4 regions of the Rahnella sp. 1L-D-7-B-C2 genome follow, and region 1 is predicted to be linked to each of the others. Evidence: predicted binding sites of a transcription regulator. Region 1 holds the regulator's gene; each other region holds the start of a gene.

What was found. Region 1 encodes CRP, which controls carbon source genes, mostly activating them, when cyclic AMP is high. Its sites were predicted from a motif close to ATGTGANNNNNNTCACAT; they were not measured.
Region 2: the regulator CRP is predicted to act here: its motif matches at 1,847-1,864, upstream of garD (galactarate dehydratase).
Region 3: the regulator CRP is predicted to act here: its motif matches at 1,303-1,320, upstream of idnD (L-idonate 5-dehydrogenase).
Region 4: the regulator CRP is predicted to act here: its motif matches at 1,864-1,881, upstream of AC0Z7K_RS23545 (PTS sugar transporter subunit IIC).

The regions. Positions count from the first base shown of each region.
Region 1 covers NZ_JBXAVQ010000004.1:348,247-352,989, forward strand. Annotated here, with positions in the region: gene AC0Z7K_RS10025 (YccS/YhfK family putative transporter) at 1-1,579, opposite strand, end outside; gene crp (cAMP-activated global transcriptional regulator CRP) at 1,641-2,273, opposite strand; gene AC0Z7K_RS10035 (OsmC family protein) at 2,636-3,043, shown strand; gene AC0Z7K_RS10040 (LysR substrate-binding domain-containing protein) at 3,045-3,953, opposite strand; gene AC0Z7K_RS10045 (MFS transporter) at 4,168-4,743, shown strand, end outside.
Region 2 covers NZ_JBXAVQ010000006.1:222,054-226,796, reverse strand. Annotated here, with positions in the region: gene garL (2-dehydro-3-deoxyglucarate aldolase) at 1-128, opposite strand, end outside; gene AC0Z7K_RS12805 (MFS transporter) at 183-1,529, opposite strand; gene garD (galactarate dehydratase) at 2,069-3,640, shown strand; gene exbD (TonB system transport protein ExbD) at 3,713-4,147, opposite strand; gene exbB (tol-pal system-associated acyl-CoA thioesterase) at 4,157-4,743, opposite strand, start outside.
Region 3 covers NZ_JBXAVQ010000004.1:109,995-114,737, reverse strand. Annotated here, with positions in the region: gene AC0Z7K_RS08980 (benzoate/H(+) symporter BenE family transporter) at 78-1,259, shown strand; gene idnD (L-idonate 5-dehydrogenase) at 1,393-2,424, shown strand; gene AC0Z7K_RS08970 (DJ-1/PfpI family protein) at 2,522-3,118, shown strand; gene AC0Z7K_RS08965 (cysteine hydrolase family protein) at 3,238-3,792, shown strand; gene AC0Z7K_RS08960 (GlxA family transcriptional regulator) at 3,829-4,743, shown strand.
Region 4 covers NZ_JBXAVQ010000029.1:9,361-14,103, forward strand. Annotated here, with positions in the region: gene recG (ATP-dependent DNA helicase RecG) at 1-1,759, shown strand, start outside; gene AC0Z7K_RS23545 (PTS sugar transporter subunit IIC) at 1,981-3,306, shown strand; gene gltS (sodium/glutamate symporter) at 3,373-4,584, opposite strand.

The sequences.
Region 1 (4,743 bases):
GATCGGTTTCCAGCGCCTGATGGGCATTTTGCCGCAACAATCCGCTTTGCCACTGCGGCCACAGCCAGATGGTGCCGCCGAAAGCCAGTGCACAGCCGATGAGCGTATCGATCAGCCGTGGCACCAGGAAATGTACGCCATTCATCGCCAGCAGTTGCAGGGTGTAGACCGCCGTGACCGTCATCCCGACCATCGCCAGCCCGTAGTTTTTACGCAGCACCGTGTATGACATCAGGGTGATCACCAGCATGCAGAACAGCGTGATGCCCTCCGGCAGCTCCAGTTTCAGCAATCCGGCGGCGATCAGCAATCCGGCGAGTGTGCCGAGCGCACGGTGCTGGATCCTCACGCGGGTGGCGTTATAGCCGTTCTGGCTGACCAGCATGATGGTCAGTAAAATCCAGTAAGGTTTTGGCAGATTGAAGAACAGACCGAGGCTGCTGCCGATGGCCAGAATGATGCCTAGTCGCGTGGCATTACGCAGGGCGATGGACTTGAAAGACAGATAGCTTTTCAGTGCTGGCCAGAAAGGCAGACGTGGCTGAGAGTTCATCAGATCACGGCGGTACAGCGGGCGCTGAGTACGCAACAGGCGCGCAATGCGGCTGAAGTGGTAATAGCAAAACTGGCCGACCGGATTATCCGGGTTGCGCGCGGCGATTTTTTCCAGCGCCGCCAGCTCGTTCGCCATCGTGAAACGTTCGGAAAGCCGGTGATAAAGAATATCGTCGGCAATCACGCGTAGCCTGGCGGAAATCACCTGCGCATTGCGGCGGATCACCGCCTCGGCATGGCTTTCTTCCACCAGCTTTTGCACTTCTTCCGGCTGATGCAGGCTGACCGTGATGTGCTCTTGTAAATCGAGCGCCACCTGAAAACGCTGGAACAGCCGTTTGTGGTGATGATGTCCGTGCTGCGGCAGCATGTGCAACTGCTGATAGAGCAGGGCGATAAGATCGATGACCTGCTGCTGACGCTCAAGCAGCGGCGGTAAAGCGGTTTCGGGATCAGTATGCTGCGTCAGCAAGCTGTATTTGGCTTCGAAATAATCAGCCAGTTGCAGATACAGCTGGCTGAGGGTTTCACGCATCGGCTGTTCTTTAGAGATACGAAACCACGCCCAGTTGAACAGCCCGTACCAGGCCGTGCCTGCGGCGAACAGCGCGGGTGCCTGCCACATCGGCCTGATGCCGACCATGCTCAGGGTAAAGATGGTCGCCACCAGCGCGCCGGGCAACAGACGCGCGTGCAGCGGGCTGATTTCACCGGTGACGCCGAGCAGTAAGGCGAGAGAGAGCATGATGAGCGGTAGCGGGATGTGCCAGTTTTCCAGCATCAGTTGCAGCAAAATACTGCTCACCGCAAACAGCGAGCCACCGATGATCAGACGTTTGAAGAAGCGTTTGTGCGGCGTATCGAGACCGGCGACGTTACAACAGGCGGGGCAGAGGGAGAACAGCAACCCCATTTGCAGATTACCGAACAGCCAGCACAGGCCGACCGGCAAACATAACACCAGCGTCTGGCGCAGTGCGTAATTCACTTCGGGGTGATAAAACAGCCTTCGCCATAGCGTCATAACTGAAGCTTAGCCCATAAAAAAGGCGCGACAGTAAGCTGCCGCGCCTATTTTTGAGGGATTAACGTGTGCCGTAGACGACAATCGTTTTACCGTGTGCGGAGATCAGGCTCTGATCTTCCAGCATTTTAAGAATGCGGCCGACGGTTTCACGGGAGCAACCGACGATCTGACCGATTTCCTGGCGGGTGATTTTAATCTGCATCCCGTCCGGGTGGGTCATTGCATCTGGCTGTTTGGCCAGATTCAGCAAGGTTTGAGCGATACGGCCCGTTACGTCGAGGAAAGCGAGGTTACCGACTTTCTCAGACGTCATTTGCAGACGGTTTGCCATCTGCGCGGAGAGGCGCATCAGAATGTCCGGGTTAACCTGAATCAGCTGGCGGAATTTTTTATAAGAAATTTCAGCCACTTCACAGGCAGTTTTAGCACGTACCCAGGCACTGCGTTCCTGACCTTCTTCGAAGAGTCCCAGCTCGCCGATGAAGTCACCTTGGTTAAGGTAGGAAAGTATCATCTCTTTGCCTTCTTCATCTTTAATCAGGACGGCAACCGACCCTTTCACGATGTAGTAAAGCGTTTCGGCTTTTTCACCTTGGTGAATCAGCGTACTTTTAGAAGGATACTTATGTATATGACAGTGAGACAGGAACCATTCAAGAGTCGGGTCTGTTTGTGGCTTGCCGAGAACCATTTGCTATTATCCTCTGTTATTATCGCTGCCCAAAATCACAGGGCTCAGAGTTCCCTGTACGGCGTCTGAATATTAATGCGCCCTTTCAGCATATAGCTCCCCAGAAATGCTGCAAGCGGATGTCGGAGTGAAACCGGCTATATATTGCCGTTATCACCTTGGGTTCTGTTCTTAAACCACGAAAACCGTCACCGCAATTTGCTGGAAAGTATGTTTCGGCTTTGTTTGTAACACAGGTTTGCAATGCTGTCTTGTGTTGTCTCGCTTCAGCATGATGGCGATCGGGTTACGTTGCCAGTTTTTAGGTGAAAGGGTAGTCTGGGGGGAAAATTTGATTCTTAAGAGCGCCGGGAGATAAGCAAATGCACGCACGCGTAAAATGGGTGGAAGGTCTGACGTTTTTAGGTGAATCCGCGTCAGGTCATCAGGTTTTAATGGATGGCAATGCGGGCGATAAAGCCCCCAGCCCGATGGAAATGTTACTGATGTCTGCGGGCGGTTGCAGCGCGATCGACGTGGTGTCGATTTTGCAAAAAGGCCGCAATGACGTCCGGGATTGTGAAGTAAAATTGACTTCAGAGCGTCGCGAAGAAGCGCCGCGTCTGTTCACGCACATCAATCTGCACTTTATCGTCACCGGCAAAGATCTGACCGATAAGATCGTCGAACGCGCCGTCAGCCTTTCTGCCGAGAAATATTGTTCTGTTTCTCTGATGCTGGGCAAAGCCGCGACGATCACCCACAGTTTTGAAGTGATTGAAGCCGAATAGGTCACGACCAGTCATACGACTGGCACTGATGGCGCAGTAAATCCAAAAACCGCCGCGCGGCAAACGTCAGCGGCGATTTTTGCGAATAGAGCACACAGTATTCCGCCTGCGGCAGAGTGTCGATTTTCAGCAGGCACAACGGGTCCTGCAAACCGAACGGCGCCCGCATCGCCCGCGCCACGACGGTCAGATAATCCGACTGCAATACCATATTCAGCCCGCACACTACCGAATCGGTGCGCACCGGCGTTTCACTTCCTGCCAGATAAAAACCGTCCGCCAGCTGTAGCTGCTGGTAGTAACCCATATCCGTTTCCGGCAATACCCAGCGCGCATCCTGCAATTCTTCCAGCCGTGTGGCATTGGCCAGCGGATGACCGCGACGGGCGATAATCCCGAACGGCGCGGTGAACAGCGGTTCGCGCACCAGATCTTCCAGCGGAAATCCCGGCCCGGCGGTACCGACGGCGAAGTCCAGCTTCCCTTCGCGCAGCGCCGGAAGCAGCACCGACAGCTGCCCTTCTTTGATCAGCAATTTTGACTGCGGAAACTGCGTTTTGAATTCCTCATTCAGCGCCGGGAACACCGTCAGTGCCAGCAGCGATGAAAACCCGATCGCCACCGAGCCTTGTGAATACTGATTAATCTGCTGGATTTCTTCGGCGGCGCGCTCCAGCTCTTCAAGGATGAACTGCATCCGCTGGGCGAACGCGCGGCCGGTTTCGGTCAGCGCCATGCCCTGATGACCGCGTACGATAAGCTTTGTATCGAGCGTTTGCTCCAGTTCGCGCAGCGTTCTGCTCACCGCCGGTTGCGACTGATTCATCGCCCGCGCCGCGCCGCGAATACTGCCGCTGCGGATAACCTGATGGAAAACCTTCAGTTGCTGGAGTTTCGGCAAATAGCGCATGACGCCCTCTCATTAATCATTCAAATGACCTATCAGCAAAAAGCATCACCTGCCTAAAAATTGCATCTTATGGCATGGATGTAAAGCTGATAGCGTCAGTAGTGTTAAGGATAATATGTTGTTATTCAGTTGATTACGTGACACATGTCGCATTTTATCTTTCGCCCGACAGTGAGAACCTCTGACGTGGTGATAACAAAAAGGGATATCCGCTATGAAAAGTCGTTCCCTGATGATTTTCCTGCTGTTTGTCGGCTATGTGGTGGTGTATATCGACAAAACGGTGATGGGCTTTGCGCTGCTGCCAATCGAGCGAGAATTTAATCTTCAACCGGAGCAACTGGGTTATATCACCGGGATTTTCTTCCTGGCGTATTCGCTGTTTCAAATTCCCGCAGGCTGGCTGAACGACCGCTTCGGCTATAAAAAAGTGCTGGCACTGTCGCTGTGCCTGCTCGGCGGATTTGCGTTATGTTTCGGTGTGTTAGGCTTCAGTCTCGGCCTGCTGGTGACGTTCCGCTTTCTGTCGGGTATTGGCCATTCAGGTTATCCCTCGTCGTGTGCCAAAGCGGTGGTGTCGAATTTTGCCGTGGAAAAACGAACATTTGCGCAATCTATCCTGCTCTCTTCCGCCGGGCTGGCGATGACCGCCGGACCGCTGATTGCGGTCTATGCGCTGGACAGCGTCGGCTGGCGCGGCTCGTTTTCGATCCTCGGTCTGCTGGCGTTCGCCATTGCCGCAGCGATCATTGTTTTTGTGCCGAATCCGCCGGCGGCGCAACCCCGCACC
Region 2 (4,743 bases), on a different contig from region 1:
CAGTCAAAACCTGCGACCCCCAGTACTTCCGTAGCAATCGGGTTGCACAAGGCGGCCCAACAGCCGATCAGCGTTTTGCCTTGCAATAAATCCTGACGAAACCGGTTTGGAATCATTTGATTACTCATAGATGACCTCGTTATAGGGCGGACGTGGAGTTTTCTTCAGCTCGCCATCGCAAATTAGCTTTTCTTAAGTTCGAGACGTTTGATCTCACCGACAACCAGCAGGTAACACAGCATCGCCATCAGCGCAGAGCAGCCGACGAAAATCAGTGCCATGTTGAAAGAATGCAGGCCTTTGACGATATAACCGATAACCAGCGGCGTTACGATAGAAGCCACGTTGCCAAAGACGTTGAAGATGCCGCCGCACAGTCCGATGACTTCTTTCGGCGCGGTGTCGGCAATGACCGGCCAGCCCAGCGCACCGAAACCTTTGCCGAAGAACGCCAGTGCCATCAGGGTCACAACCAGTGCGTTGTTGTCCGTGTAATTACATAAAATGATGCTGGTGGCTAAGAGCATGCCCAGGACAATCGGAATTTTACGCGCCACGGTCAGTGAGAAACCGCGTTTAAGCAGATAGTCGGAGAACACGCCGCCCAGCACGCCACCGGCAAAGCCGCACAGCGCGGGGATTGCTGCAATCATCCCGACTTTAAGAATAGACATCCCTTTTTCCTGGACCAGATAAATGGGGAACCAGGTCAGGAAGAACCACGTAATACTGTTAATGAAGTACTGACCGAAGAAGATCCCCAACATCATGCGGTTACTCAGCATCTGGCGCACGTAACTCCATTTCGGGCCACCTTGCGTGCCGTCGGTTTTCTTGTGGTCGATATCCACCACGGCACCACCGTCTTTCAGAAATTCCAGCTCGCTTTTAGAAATTCCCGGATGTTCCGGCGGATTATGGATGAACTTGATCCACACCAGCGTTAGCACAAAACCGAGCACACCCATCACGATGAAGACATGTTCCCAGCCCCAGGCGTAGGTCAGCCAGCCGAGCAGCGGGGAGAACAGCGCGAGCGAGAAATATTGTGCGGAGTTAAAAATCGCCGAGGCGGTACCGCGCTCTTTGGTCGGGAACCAGGCAGCCACGATGCGGGCGTTCGCCGGGAAGGAAGGTGCTTCAGAAAAACCGAGCATAAAGCGCAGGATAAACAGCGTCAGCGCGCCGTATGCCAGCGGGAACCAGCCAACAAAGCCCTGCAACAACGTGAACAGTGACCAGAAAAACAGGCTGTAGGAGTAAACTTTTTTGGAACCGAAACGGTCCAGCAGCCAGCCGCCGGGCAGTTGCATGATGAGATAAGCCCAGCCGAACGCGGCGAAGATTTGCCCCATATCAGCGGCATCCAGGCCCAGCTCACGCGCGACCTCAGTACCGGCAATGGAAAGCGTTGCACGATCGGCATAATTCACCGCCGTGATAAGAAAAATAATCAGCAAAATATAATAGCGAATATGTGTTCGCGTCTTACTTTGCGCCAGTACGCGGGACTGGGAATGAACGCTCATGGTGACCCTCATTTTACTAGTACGGAAAAATTCGCAGGGAAATTACAGTTATCGAAATAACTTTTTTTCGTATCACCTGCTGGCTTCCTTTATATGAGACAGGCATTTCATCGTAATTTATCCATGCCTGAAATTTACCTGTATTGCTTTCAACGCGACCTTCAGAGGGCAAACACAGTATAAAAAACGAGGGCGGAAATAACACTGTGCATTCGCCCAAGAATACACCGTAAGATAACGACTATTTTTTTGCATCCACACATCGTGATGGGAGGATAATCACAGTTCACACGGGTTCTGAAAGCCTGCAAAACAAAGGGTGATATCCGTCACATCTATTCTGTCACCTGCCACACAGAATGACGTTCCGCGAGCGAAAAGCTGGTCAGTTGCACAATGAGGTTCCCGGACAGCTGCTTTATAATGGGGGCATACCCTGTAATGCCGGAAAGACAAAACGTTAACATTTGTACGCGACAACTTCAGAGAATTAACCGAAGGATCTTTTTTCGGGATGTTTAATAAACGCGGAGACAGTTATGTCACGTAATAAAGATAAAGAGCATGCAACCGACGCACTTTTCATTAAAGTTCATGAAAGCGATAACGTTGCCATTATTGTGAACGATAACGGCTTAAAAGCCGGCACCCGATTTTCAAATGGTCTGGAATTAATTGAGCATATTCCGCAAGGCCATAAAGTGGCTTTAGAACCGATTGCCAAAGGCGGCGATATTATTCGTTATGGTGAAGTGATCGGTTATGCCGTGCGGGAAATTTCGCAAGGCAGCTGGATTGACGAATCGCTGGTCGAACTGCCCGTTGCACCGGAGCTCGCCAGCCTGCCGCTGGCGACACGTGTTCCCCCGGCCTTACCGCCTCTTGAAGGCTACACGTTTGAAGGCTATCGCAACGAAGATGGCAGTGTGGGCACCAAAAACCTGCTCGGTATTACCACCAGCGTGCATTGCGTAGCGGGTGTGGTTGATTACGTGGTGAAAATCATCGAACGTGATTTACTGCCGAAATTCCCCAACGTTGATGGCGTGGTCGCGCTGAACCATTTGTACGGCTGCGGCGTGGCTATCAACGCACCGGCAGCGGTCGTGCCAATCCGCACCATCCACAATCTGGCGCTCAACCCGAACTTTGGCGGTGAGGTGATGGTGGTCGGTTTGGGCTGCGAGAAACTACAGCCGGAACGTCTGCTGGAAGGCACACCAGACGTGCAGGCCATCTCGCTCGACGATACTCACATCGTCCGTTTACAGGATGAACAGCACGTCGGTTTTCAGTCGATGGTTGACGATATTCTCACCGTCGCACAGTTCCATCTCGAACGCCTGAACCGCCGTCAGCGTGAAACTTGTCCGGCGTCAGATCTGGTGGTCGGTATGCAGTGTGGCGGCAGCGATGCTTTCTCCGGCGTGACCGCCAACCCGGCGGTCGGCTTCGCCTCGGATCTGCTGGTCCGCTGCGGTGGCACGGTAATGTTCTCCGAAGTGACCGAAGTACGCGACGCGATCCACCTGCTCACTCCGCGTGCAGCGGATGTTAGCGTCGGTAAACGGCTGCTGGAAGAGATGGCCTGGTACGATAATTATCTGTCGCTCGGGCAAACCGATCGCAGCGCCAACCCGTCGCCGGGCAACAAGAAAGGTGGACTGGCGAACGTAGTAGAAAAAGCGCTTGGCTCGATTGCGAAATCTGGCACCAGTGCGATTTCAGAAGTGTTGTCACCGGGACAGCGTCCGACCAAAAAGGGGCTGATCTTCGCCGCGACGCCCGCCAGTGATTTTGTCTGCGGCACGCAGCAACTGGCTTCAGGTATTACCGTTCAGGTCTTTACCACCGGGCGCGGTACGCCTTATGGCCTGCTGGCCGTGCCGGTAATCAAAATGGCAACCCGCACTACGCTGGCCAATCGCTGGCATGACCTGATGGACATCAATGCCGGTACCATTGCCACGGGCGACGCGACGATCGAAGACGTCGGCTGGGAGCTGTTCCACTTCATTTTAGATATCGCCAGCGGCCGCAAGAAAACCTGGTCAGACACCTGGGGCATTCACAATGCACTGGCAGTGTTTAACCCGGCACCGGTGACCTGATTCACATACCCAACATGCAAAAAGGCCAGCAAACGCTGGCCTTTTCTTTAGGACTTCACCGCAGATAAACGCTTACTTCGCGGCGGCTGCGCCGGTCTGTTCTGCACCGACCAGCCCAACTTTCAGGTAACCGGCTTTACGCAGGTTATCCATTACGTTCATCAGCGTTTCGTAATCCACCGTCTTATCTGCACGGAAGAAAATCGTACTTTGTTTGTTGCCCTGAGTACGCTGATCAAGCATGGCCGTCAGGTTGTCGCTGTTGACCGGGCTGTCGCCGAGGTACAACTGCTTGTCGGATTTCACCGTCAGGAAGATTGGTTTTTCCGGACGCGGCTGTGCTTTAGCCGTCGAAGCCGGTAAATCTACCCGTACATCTACGGTGGCCAGCGGCGCGGCAACCATGAAGATGATCAGCAGCACCAGCATGACGTCAATAAAAGGCGTGACGTTGATGTCATGCATTTCACCGCTTTCGTCGATATCGTCGTTTAACCGAATAGCCATAATCTGTTCTTATCCTACGCGTAACTGACCTGTCTGACCGCGCGGCGCATCGCCTTCGCTGGCAGCCAGATCCAAATCGCGGCCCTGTAACAGGATAATCTGCGCCGCCACGTCACCTACCTGATGGCGGTAAGACGTAATGGTACGGGCGAAAATATTGTAGATAACCACAGCAGGAATTGCGGCCACCAGGCCCACAGCTGTCGCCAGCAGTGCTTCTGCGATACCCGGCGCAACAACGGCCAGGTTAGTGGTTTGGGTTTGTGCGATACCGATGAAGCTGTTCATGATGCCCCAGACAGTGCCGAACAGGCCAACGAACGGAGAAATCGCGCCGATGGTGGCGAGGATCCCGTTGCCACGGCCCATGTGACGACCGGCAGCGCCGACGCGGCGCTCAAGGCGGAAGCCGGTACGTTCTTTGATGCCGTTATTGTCGGTAGAACCGGCAGACAGCTCGAGTTCGTTCTGCGCATCGCGGATCATCTGCGCGCTGATGCTGCTGGCGGCGAAGCTTTCAGCCTGCTCAGCGGCTTCGTCCAGCGTACGCACGGAAGACAGTGCGTCAAACTCACGGCGCATACGACGTTTGGCGC
Region 3 (4,743 bases), 240 kb from region 1:
TCTCTCTGTTAAATATAAGTAATCTCCATGCAGTTTATTGCAACTGTCGTTCTTTTCGCCAGAAGGATTTTTCAGCCATGTCGTCACGTTTCAGCGTCAGGGATCTCACGTTTTCGGCGGTGATCGCCGGATTTGTCGCGGTTTTAGTCGGTTATACCAGCTCTGCGGCGATTATCTTTCAGGCCGCAGAGGCGGCAGGTGCCACTGCGGGGCAGATTGGCGGCTGGCTGAGCATGCTCGGCCTGGGAATGGGCGTCACCAGCATCGGTTTATCATTGTATTACCGCACGCCGGTGGTGACCGCGTGGTCAACGCCTGGCGCGGCGCTGCTGGTCACCAGCCTGCCCGGTACCTCGATCAACGAAGCGATTGGCGTTTTCGTGTTTGCTACCGGGCTGATTCTGCTGTGCGGCGTCACAGGATTATTCGCCAGACTGATGCATTACATTCCACAGGCGCTCTCGGCCGCAATGCTCGGCGGGATCCTGTTGCGGTTCGGGCTGAACGCCTTCACGTCACTGCAAAGCAATCTCGCGCTGGCGGGAACGATGTGCCTGGTTTATCTGCTGGCGAAACGCGCCCTGCCCCGTTACGCAGTGGTGCTCGCGCTGGCCGCAGGGCTTATCGTCGCCGGATTACAGGGCGATATCGCGCTGCACGGCCAGACGCTGACCTTTGCCACGCCGGAGTTTGTGATGCCGCATTTCACGCTATCCTCGATTATCGGTATCGGAATTCCTTTCTTTGTAGTGACGATGGCGTCGCAAAACGCACCCGGCATTGCCACGCTGAAAGCGCACGGTTACAACCTGCCGGTTTCACCGTTGATTTCCTGGACAGCGCTGACTGCGTTGATTTTGGCACCGTTCGGCGGTTTTACCATCTGTATCGCCGCCATTACCGCCGCGATTTGTATGGGCGAGGATATTCATCCCGATCCGAAAAAGCGTTATATGGCCGCGGTCGCGGCGGGCGTGTTTTATCTGATTGCCGGAGTGTTTGGCGGGTCGATTGGCATGGTCTTTACCGCGCTGCCTGAAGCGCTGATCCACACCATCGCTGGTCTGGCGCTGCTCGGCACGATTGCCGGGAGTTTGTATCGCGCGCTGGAAAACGAACATCAGCGCGACGCGGCAATCATTACGTTTCTGATCACCGCATCCGGCGTGACGTTGCTGGGCGTAGGATCGGCATTCTGGGGGCTGCTCGGCGGCGTGATCACCCATCTGATCCTCAGTATTCCTGCGCGAAAAAGATGAGTCCGTTCAAGTTATGGGTAACAGGTTTTCGTAACACGGCACAAAGTGATGGCGATCACATTTTTCACCGCCCAAACGCTCTTTACTGGGGATAATCAGGCAACACACGCCCCCTTTAAAGAGCGAGAAATCCATGACTACTGCCACGCAATCCTGCGTCGTGACCGGAAAAAAAGACGTTTCGGTCATCGACCAGACAATTGATTACACAGGCCAGGGTACTTTGGTGAAAATTACCCGCGGCGGCATCTGCGGCTCCGATCTGCATTACTACGAACACGGCGCCGTCGGTGATTTCAAAGTGCGCGAAGCGATGGTGCTCGGCCATGAAGTGGTCGGCGTGGTGGAGAAATCTGACAACCCGCGTTTACAGCCTGGCCAGAAAGTGGCGCTCAACCCAAGCAAGCCGTGCAAAACCTGTAAATACTGCCTGTCCGGCGACGAAAACCAATGCACGACGATGAAATTTTTCGGCAGCGCGATGTATTTCCCGCACATCAACGGCGCGTTTACCCAATACAAAATCGTCGACAGCGATCAGTGCATTCCTTACGACAATCAGGTCAGTGACCGGCTGATGGTGTTCGCCGAACCGCTGGCCGTTGCTATTCACGCGGTGAATCAGGCCGGTGATGTGCGTGGCAAAACGGTATTCGTGTCCGGCGTTGGGCCGATTGGCTGCCTGATTGTGCTGGCGGCGAAAGCCCAGGGCGCGGCGCAAATTGTCGTGACGGACCCGAGCGAACGCTGCCGCACGCTGGCACTCGCCGTCGGTGCCGACAAAGCGCTGGACGCCGCACAGGGCGATTTCACCGCGTATCAGGCCGAAAAAGGCTTTTTCGATGTATCCTTCGACGCTTCCGGCCACCCTTCATCCATCCGCCGCTGTCTGGAAGTCACCCGCGCGCGCGGTACGCTGGTCCAGGTCGGGATGGGGCCGGTGGTCAATGAATTTCCGCTGATGATGCTGATTGCCAAAGAAATTAACTGGGTCGGCAGCTTCCGCTTCACCGAAGAGTTCAACACGGCGGTGGAATGGCTGGCGAATAAAACCGTCGATCCAATGCCATTGCTCTCCGCCGAATTCCCGCAGGGTGATTTACTGGAAGCGCTGGAGTTTGCACTGGATAAATCCAAAGCCTCAAAAGTGCAGCTGGTTTTCTAACCTGCATTTTTCCGGTCTGCCACGCAAATCACAATATCAAAACACCGTTTCAATTTATGATGTCCTCTGATTTTTTTTCTCAGAGGACATTTGCATGATGGTAACGGACAACGCAAAAAAGCAGGTCGCACTCCTGCTGGCAGACGGATTTGAAGAAGGTGAAGCGGTAATTGTGCTCGATATTCTCGAACGGCTGGAGATTCAGGTCACCACGCTGGCGTGCCAGAAAAGTCAGACACTGCGCAGTTATCACGGCATTCAGATGCAGGCCAATGAATTGCTGAGCGCGCAGGGCGATCGCCTGTTTGACGCGGTGGTGATGCCCGGTGGCCCGGAAGGTTCCGTGGCGCTGGCGGCCAGCAGAGAGGTGGTGGAGTTTGTCCGTCGCCACGACGAGGCCGGTAAACTGATTTGTCCGCTGTGTTCCGCCGCTGCGCGCGTGCTCGGCGGCAACGGCCTGTTGAAAGGCCGCCGCTATGTGTGCTCCGGGGATTTATACAAAGATGTCAAAGACGGCGTTTACGTGAATCAGTCCTTCGTCGAAGACGGCAATCTGCTGAGCGGCAAAGGATTAGGACTGGCATTCGATTTCGCCTTCCAGCTGGCCTACCGCCTGACCGGCAACGCCGAAGCTACAGATTTCCAGGCCGACCACATCGATTATCACCACTGGCGCGCCAACCAGAAAATCTGATTGTTTTCAGCGGACGGCGCAGGTCGTCCGCTGTGGTCAGCATCATGTCCGTTTTTGGCATTCCCCCGCATCTTTTTCAGGCGCACACTGGTTTCATGCTCACCAGATGGAGTCCGAAAATGACAAATAGTGCCCTGTTAAATATCGACGTTCAACGTTCCTTCGAACAAAAAGAGTTCTGGCAGAAAGACGATCTTCCGGCATTTCAGCACGCCCTGACCCGCCTGATCGACGGCTGCCAGACGCGAAATGTTCCGGTCGTGGATGTGTTCCACGTTAACGCGGAAGGCGTATTCTCACTGGCGTCCGGGCTGGTCACGCCAATGACATTCCTCAGCCATACGCCGCAAAAAACCGTTCACAAAAATGTCCACAACGCGTTGCTGGAGTCCGGGCTGGACGCCTGGCTGCGCGAGAAAGGCATTACACATCTGATTATCGCCGGAATGCGCACCGAACAGTGCTGCGAGACCACGACGCGCGTGGCGTCGGATATCGGCTACAAGGTGACGTTCGTGACCGAAGCGACGATGACGTTCCCGATGACGCACGCCAGCGGGGAGGTGTTCTCCGCCGGTTCAATCAAACGTCATACCGAGCTGGTGCTGGCCGACCGCTTTGCCACTATCACTAACGTGGACGGCGCGCTGGCGGAACTCGACCGGGCTGTGTGAAAATACGCTTTTGTGCGAACGGGTAAATGAAACGATATGCAGCGAAATGTCTACTTTGTGACGCTACCGGGCGTGATGTCGTTAGATCTGACTGGCCCGGCAGAAGCGCTGCGGCTGGCCGGACAATTTCAGCTGCATTACATCGGTCCGCAGGCGGAAGTGACGATGTCCACCGGGTTGACGGTGTCCCATTTGCAGCCACTCCCTGCCACCCTGCCGCAGGGCAGTATTTTGATCATGCCAGGCGTGACCGAAACGGTGGAAAATTTTTCCTCACCGGTCGCGCAGACCACCTGTAACTGGCTGCGTCAGCAAAAAAGTGCTATCGAACAAGGCCATGTCACGCTGGTATGCATCTGCTCGGGCAGCCTGCTGGCCGGAAAAGCCGGGCTGCTGGACGGTTATCAGTGTACGACGCATCACGACGTGATCGACCGTTTACGTCAGCAGGTGCCTGCCGCGCAGGTAAAAGATAACCGGATATTTGTTGAAGACCGCTTCGTACTGACCAGTGCCGGCATCAGCGCCGGTATCGATCTGGCGTTACATCTCATCGCCACGCATTCAGGGCCACAGGCCGCGCTGGACGTCGCCCGCGAAATGGTGGTTTATTTCCGCCGCGCCGGTGATGATCCGCAACTCTCCCCGTGGCTGCGCTACCGCAATCACCTGCACCCCGCCGTTCACCGCGCACAAAACCTGATGGCCGCCGAACCTGAATCTCCGTGGCAGGTGGAAGACGTCGCCGCCCGGTCCCATATCAGCAGCCGCCACCTGACGCGCCTGTTCCGTCAGCATCTGGGCATCAGCGTGCGTGATTACCATGAGCAGCTGCGTATCGCCATCACACAGCAGCGCATTCAGCAAGGCGCAGGCATTGAAAAAGCCGCGCTGGCCGCCGGATTTTCATCTGCAAGGCAATTCAGGCGGGCGCAGGAACGGTGGGAATGA
Region 4 (4,743 bases), on a different contig from region 1:
CGCAGGCCGACGCGTGACCGCATATGGCGAAATCAAACGCGGCACGATTGGCGCAGAAATTATTCATCCCGAATACCGCATTCAGGGCGAAAACAGCGAAGTCGTTTTGCAGGAATCGCTGACACCGGTTTATCCAACCACTGAAGGCATTCGTCAGGCGACGCTGCGCAAACTGACCGATCAGGCGCTTGAGCTGCTTGATACCGTTCCTGTCGTCGAGCTATTGCCGGAAGAGCTAAGTCGCTCGTTGATTTCGTTGCCCGAGGCGCTGCATCTTCTCCATCGTCCACCACCAGACATTCAGTTGGCCGACCTCGAGAAAGGTCATCATCCGGCACAGCGCCGTCTGATAATGGAAGAGTTACTGGCGCATAATCTCAGCATGCTGGCCGTGCGCGCAGGTACGCAAAGTTATAAAGCGTTGCCGTTACATCACGACGATCGCCTGAAAAAACAGTTCCTCGCTTCTCTTCCGTTCAGCCCTACCGGTGCACAAGATCGCGTTGTGGCCGAAATTGAGCAGGATCTGGCAAAAAGTTATCCGATGATGCGTCTGGTCCAGGGCGATGTCGGCTCAGGTAAAACGCTGGTCGCTGCCCTCGCCGCACTTTGCGCCATCGCGCAGGGGCAGCAGGTAGGCCTGATGGCACCGACGGAATTACTCGCCGAACAGCACGCCAATAACTTTCGCCAGTGGTTCGAACCGCTGGGAATTCAGGTTGGCTGGCTGGCCGGTAAGCAAAAAGGCAAAGCCCGGCAGGCACAGCAGGAAGCGATTGCCAGCGGCCAGGTATCCATGGTGGTTGGCACTCACGCCATCTTCCAGGAACAGGTGCTTTTCTCCTCGTTATCTCTGGTGATCATTGATGAACAACACCGCTTTGGTGTTCATCAGCGGCTGGCATTGTGGGAAAAAGGGTTACAGCAAGGCTTCCATCCGCATCAGTTAATCATGACCGCTACGCCCATCCCAAGAACGCTGGCGATGACGGCTTACGCCGATCTGGATACCTCGGTGATTGACGAGTTACCGCCGGGACGCACGCCGGTGACTACCGTTGCCATTGCGGATACACGACGCAGCGACATAATCAGCCGCGTTAAAAGCGCCTGTGAGCTGGAAAATCGTCAGGCCTATTGGGTCTGTACGCTGATCGAAGAATCAGAAATGCTGGAAGCGCAGGCGGCAGAAGCCACATGGGAAGGTCTGAAAGAAGCTCTACCTGCACTGAATATCGGGTTGGTTCATGGCCGTATGAAGGCTCAGGAAAAACAAGCCGTCATGCAGGCGTTCAAAAAAGGCGAAGTACAGCTGCTGGTGGCAACGACTGTGATTGAAGTGGGAGTCGACGTGCCGAATGCCAGCCTGATGATCATCGAAAACCCGGAACGTCTGGGTTTGGCGCAACTGCATCAACTACGCGGCCGCGTTGGCCGTGGTGCGGTAGCTTCCCACTGCGTACTGTTATACAAAACGCCGCTCAGCAAGACGGCTCAGAAGCGTTTGCAGGTACTGCGCGACAGTAATGACGGTTTTGTGATTGCTCAGCAGGATTTAGAAATTCGTGGTCCGGGTGAATTGCTGGGTACCCGTCAGACCGGCAGCGCCGAATTCAAAGTGGCCGATTTGCTGCGCGATCAGGCAATGATCCCAGATGTGCAGCGCATCGCGCGCTATCTTCAGCAACAGTTCCCCGATCATGCCAAAGCGCTGATTGAACGCTGGCTGCCGGAAAGAGTGCGTTATACCAACGCCTGATCCCGCCTTTTTCTGCCAAAACATCATTAAAAATGATGCTTCCTTAGCAACTATTCCTCAGAGTTTTGTTAGAAAATCATCCTTAACCACTTTCTTCCCTGGTTATTTGATGACCTTCACAGACTCACATAAAGTCTGTAACCGGTTTCACATCCCACATCTACACTGATGATAATTAAGGCAACCCTGTGTGATTCCTTCACCATAAGGCCAATATCATTATGAGCATCAGCCAGTCTCTGTTTCAGTTTATTGAACAAAAAATCAGCCCGTTCGCGGCCCGCTTATCCTCTCAACGTCATGTTATGGCGGTGCGCGACGGCTTTATTTCAGCAATGCCGTTTATGATTGTTGGCTCGTTTCTGTTAGTTTTCGTGCATCCTCCTTTTTCGCCGGAATCCTCCTGGGGATTTGCCCGCAGCTGGTTGGCGTTATCAGCGAAATATGAGCTTCAGATACTGACACCGTTCAATATGACGATGGGCATCATGTCGATCTACATCGCGGCGTCCATTGCCTACAATCTGGCGAGAAGCTACAAACTTGACCCCTTTATGACCGCGATGCTGTCGTTGATGTCGTTCCTGTTAGTCGCTGCGCCACAGGTTGATAAAAAGATGTCAACGGAGGCGCTGGGCGGTGTAGGTATTTTCACCGCTATATTGGTCGCGATTTATGTCACCGAACTGACGCGGCTGCTAAAGAAATACAATATCGGCATACGGCTTCCTGAGCAGGTACCTTCAAACATTAAACATTCATTTGATCTGCTGATCCCGATTATTGCCCTGGTGATTACGCTGTTTCCGATCAGCTTACTGGTGCAGGCGGGCTTCGATATGCTGCTGCCGCAGGCCATTATGGCGTTGTTTGAGCCGCTGATTTCTGCCGCCGACTCGCTTCCGGCCGTTCTGGTGGCGGTGCTGATTTGTCATCTCCTATGGTTCGCCGGGATCCACGGTTCGGCGATTGTCTCAGGGATGTTACAGGCATTCTGGCTGACCAATCTCGGGCTGAATCAGACCGCGCTGGCCGCCGGATTGCCGATGACGCACATCATGACTGAGGCGTTCTGGAATTTCCTTATCGTCATTGGCGGTTCTGGCGCGACAATCGGTCTGGTGTTGCTGTTTTGTCGCAGCAAGTCAGCGCATCTGCGGACCATGGGGAAACTCAGTCTGGTGCCGAGTTGTTTCAACATCAACGAGCCGGTGATTTTCGGTACCCCAATCGTTATGAACCCGGTATTTTTCATCCCGTTCCTGCTGGCCCCGATGGTCAATGCCGTGATCGCTTATCTGGCCGTTTCCACGGATCTTCTCCCGCACATGATCTCACTGGTTCCGTGGACATCCCCGGCGCCGATTGGCGCAGCCTGGGCGATGGGCTGGGATTTCAAAGTGTCGATTTTGGTCATCATGCTGATGGCGCTGTCTATGATGATTTACTACCCATTCTTCAAAGTCTACGAGAAGCAGTTACTGACTCAGGAGAAAGCAGCGGAAGCCGAAAAAGTCTTTACTGAGCAAGCTGACGCAGCAAATTAAGCAAATTTGGAGTGATGAATCGGGCACAAAAACATGGGTTTTTGTGCCCTTATTTAGTTCAAGCAGTTAAGCAATTGCCGGGAAGACCGGCAGCATCAGGAACAATTTAATGACGATGGCATTGGCGATATCAAGGAAAAACGCGCCGACCATAGGAACAACTAAAAATGCCAGATGTGAAGGACCGAACTGGTTAGTGATCGCCTGCATATTAGCAATCGCTGTTGGCGTTGCGCCCAGACCAAATCCGCAGTGGCCTGCTGCCAGCACCGCTGCATCGTAATTTTTGCCCATCACGCGATAGGTGACGAAAATCGCGTAAAGCGCCATCGCGATAGTCTGCACGAGCAGGATGGCCATCATCGGCAACGCCAGCGACGCCATTTCCCAGAGTTTGAGGCTCATCAGCGCCATCGCCAGAAACAGCGACAGGCTGACGTTGCCCAGCACCGAGACCGCACGATCAAATACGCGGTAGAAACCCAACCATGCGAGAAGATTACTCAGGATCACGCCAACAAACAGGACACAGACAAAGGTCGGAATTTCGAAAGCGGAGCCATGCAGTAGTTCGGAAATACGGGTGCCTGCACTCAGACAGATGGCGATCAGCGCAATAGTCTCCACGAGCACCAGCGGAGTGATCATGCGGCCAATCGCAGGTTTTTCGAATGCGCTCGGATCGGCTGAATCATCAAGCGAGCCGTTAGGCGTTGAAGAGTGACTCACCAGATAACGCGCCACTGGCCCGCCAATAATGCCGCCGAGCACCAGCCCGAATGTCGCACAGGCCATCGCTACTTCGGTGGCATTCTCAAAGCCATAGCGTTCTATGAACACCTTACTCCAAGCTGCGCCAGTACCGTGGCCGCCGGACAGCGTTACGGAACCGGCCAGCAGCCCCATCAGGGGATCCATTCCCAACATTTTTGCCATGCCTATGCCAATAACGTTTTGCAGCAACAGCAATCCGACGACGACAAACACCAGCAGCATCAGGCTTTTTCCGCCGGAACGCAGACTGGCCAGATTCGCGTTAAGACCGATGGTGGCAAAGAATGCCAGCATCAGAGGTTCTTTTAACGAAATATCAAAACCAATTTCCCAGCCAAATATCCGGTTGGCGATCAGCAGCACAACGGCAACTAACAAACCGCCCGCGACAGGTTCAGGAATGGTGTATTTTTTAAGAAAGTTAATCGACTGAACGCATTTGCGCCCTAAAAGGAGAACCAGCGTGGCAGCCACCAGCGTGCCGTAGGTATCGAGCTGAATCATTCACGAACTCCATTTTGTAATAAATCCAATAAAATTATTGAGTTATAGATTTCTCAATTCATTATTTTTCCCCAGAGGATGAATTAGAAGTCAATAACGCTAAATCACGCAAGAAAAACAGGGCTTAACAAACCCATTAACTCAAATTAATGACGACAA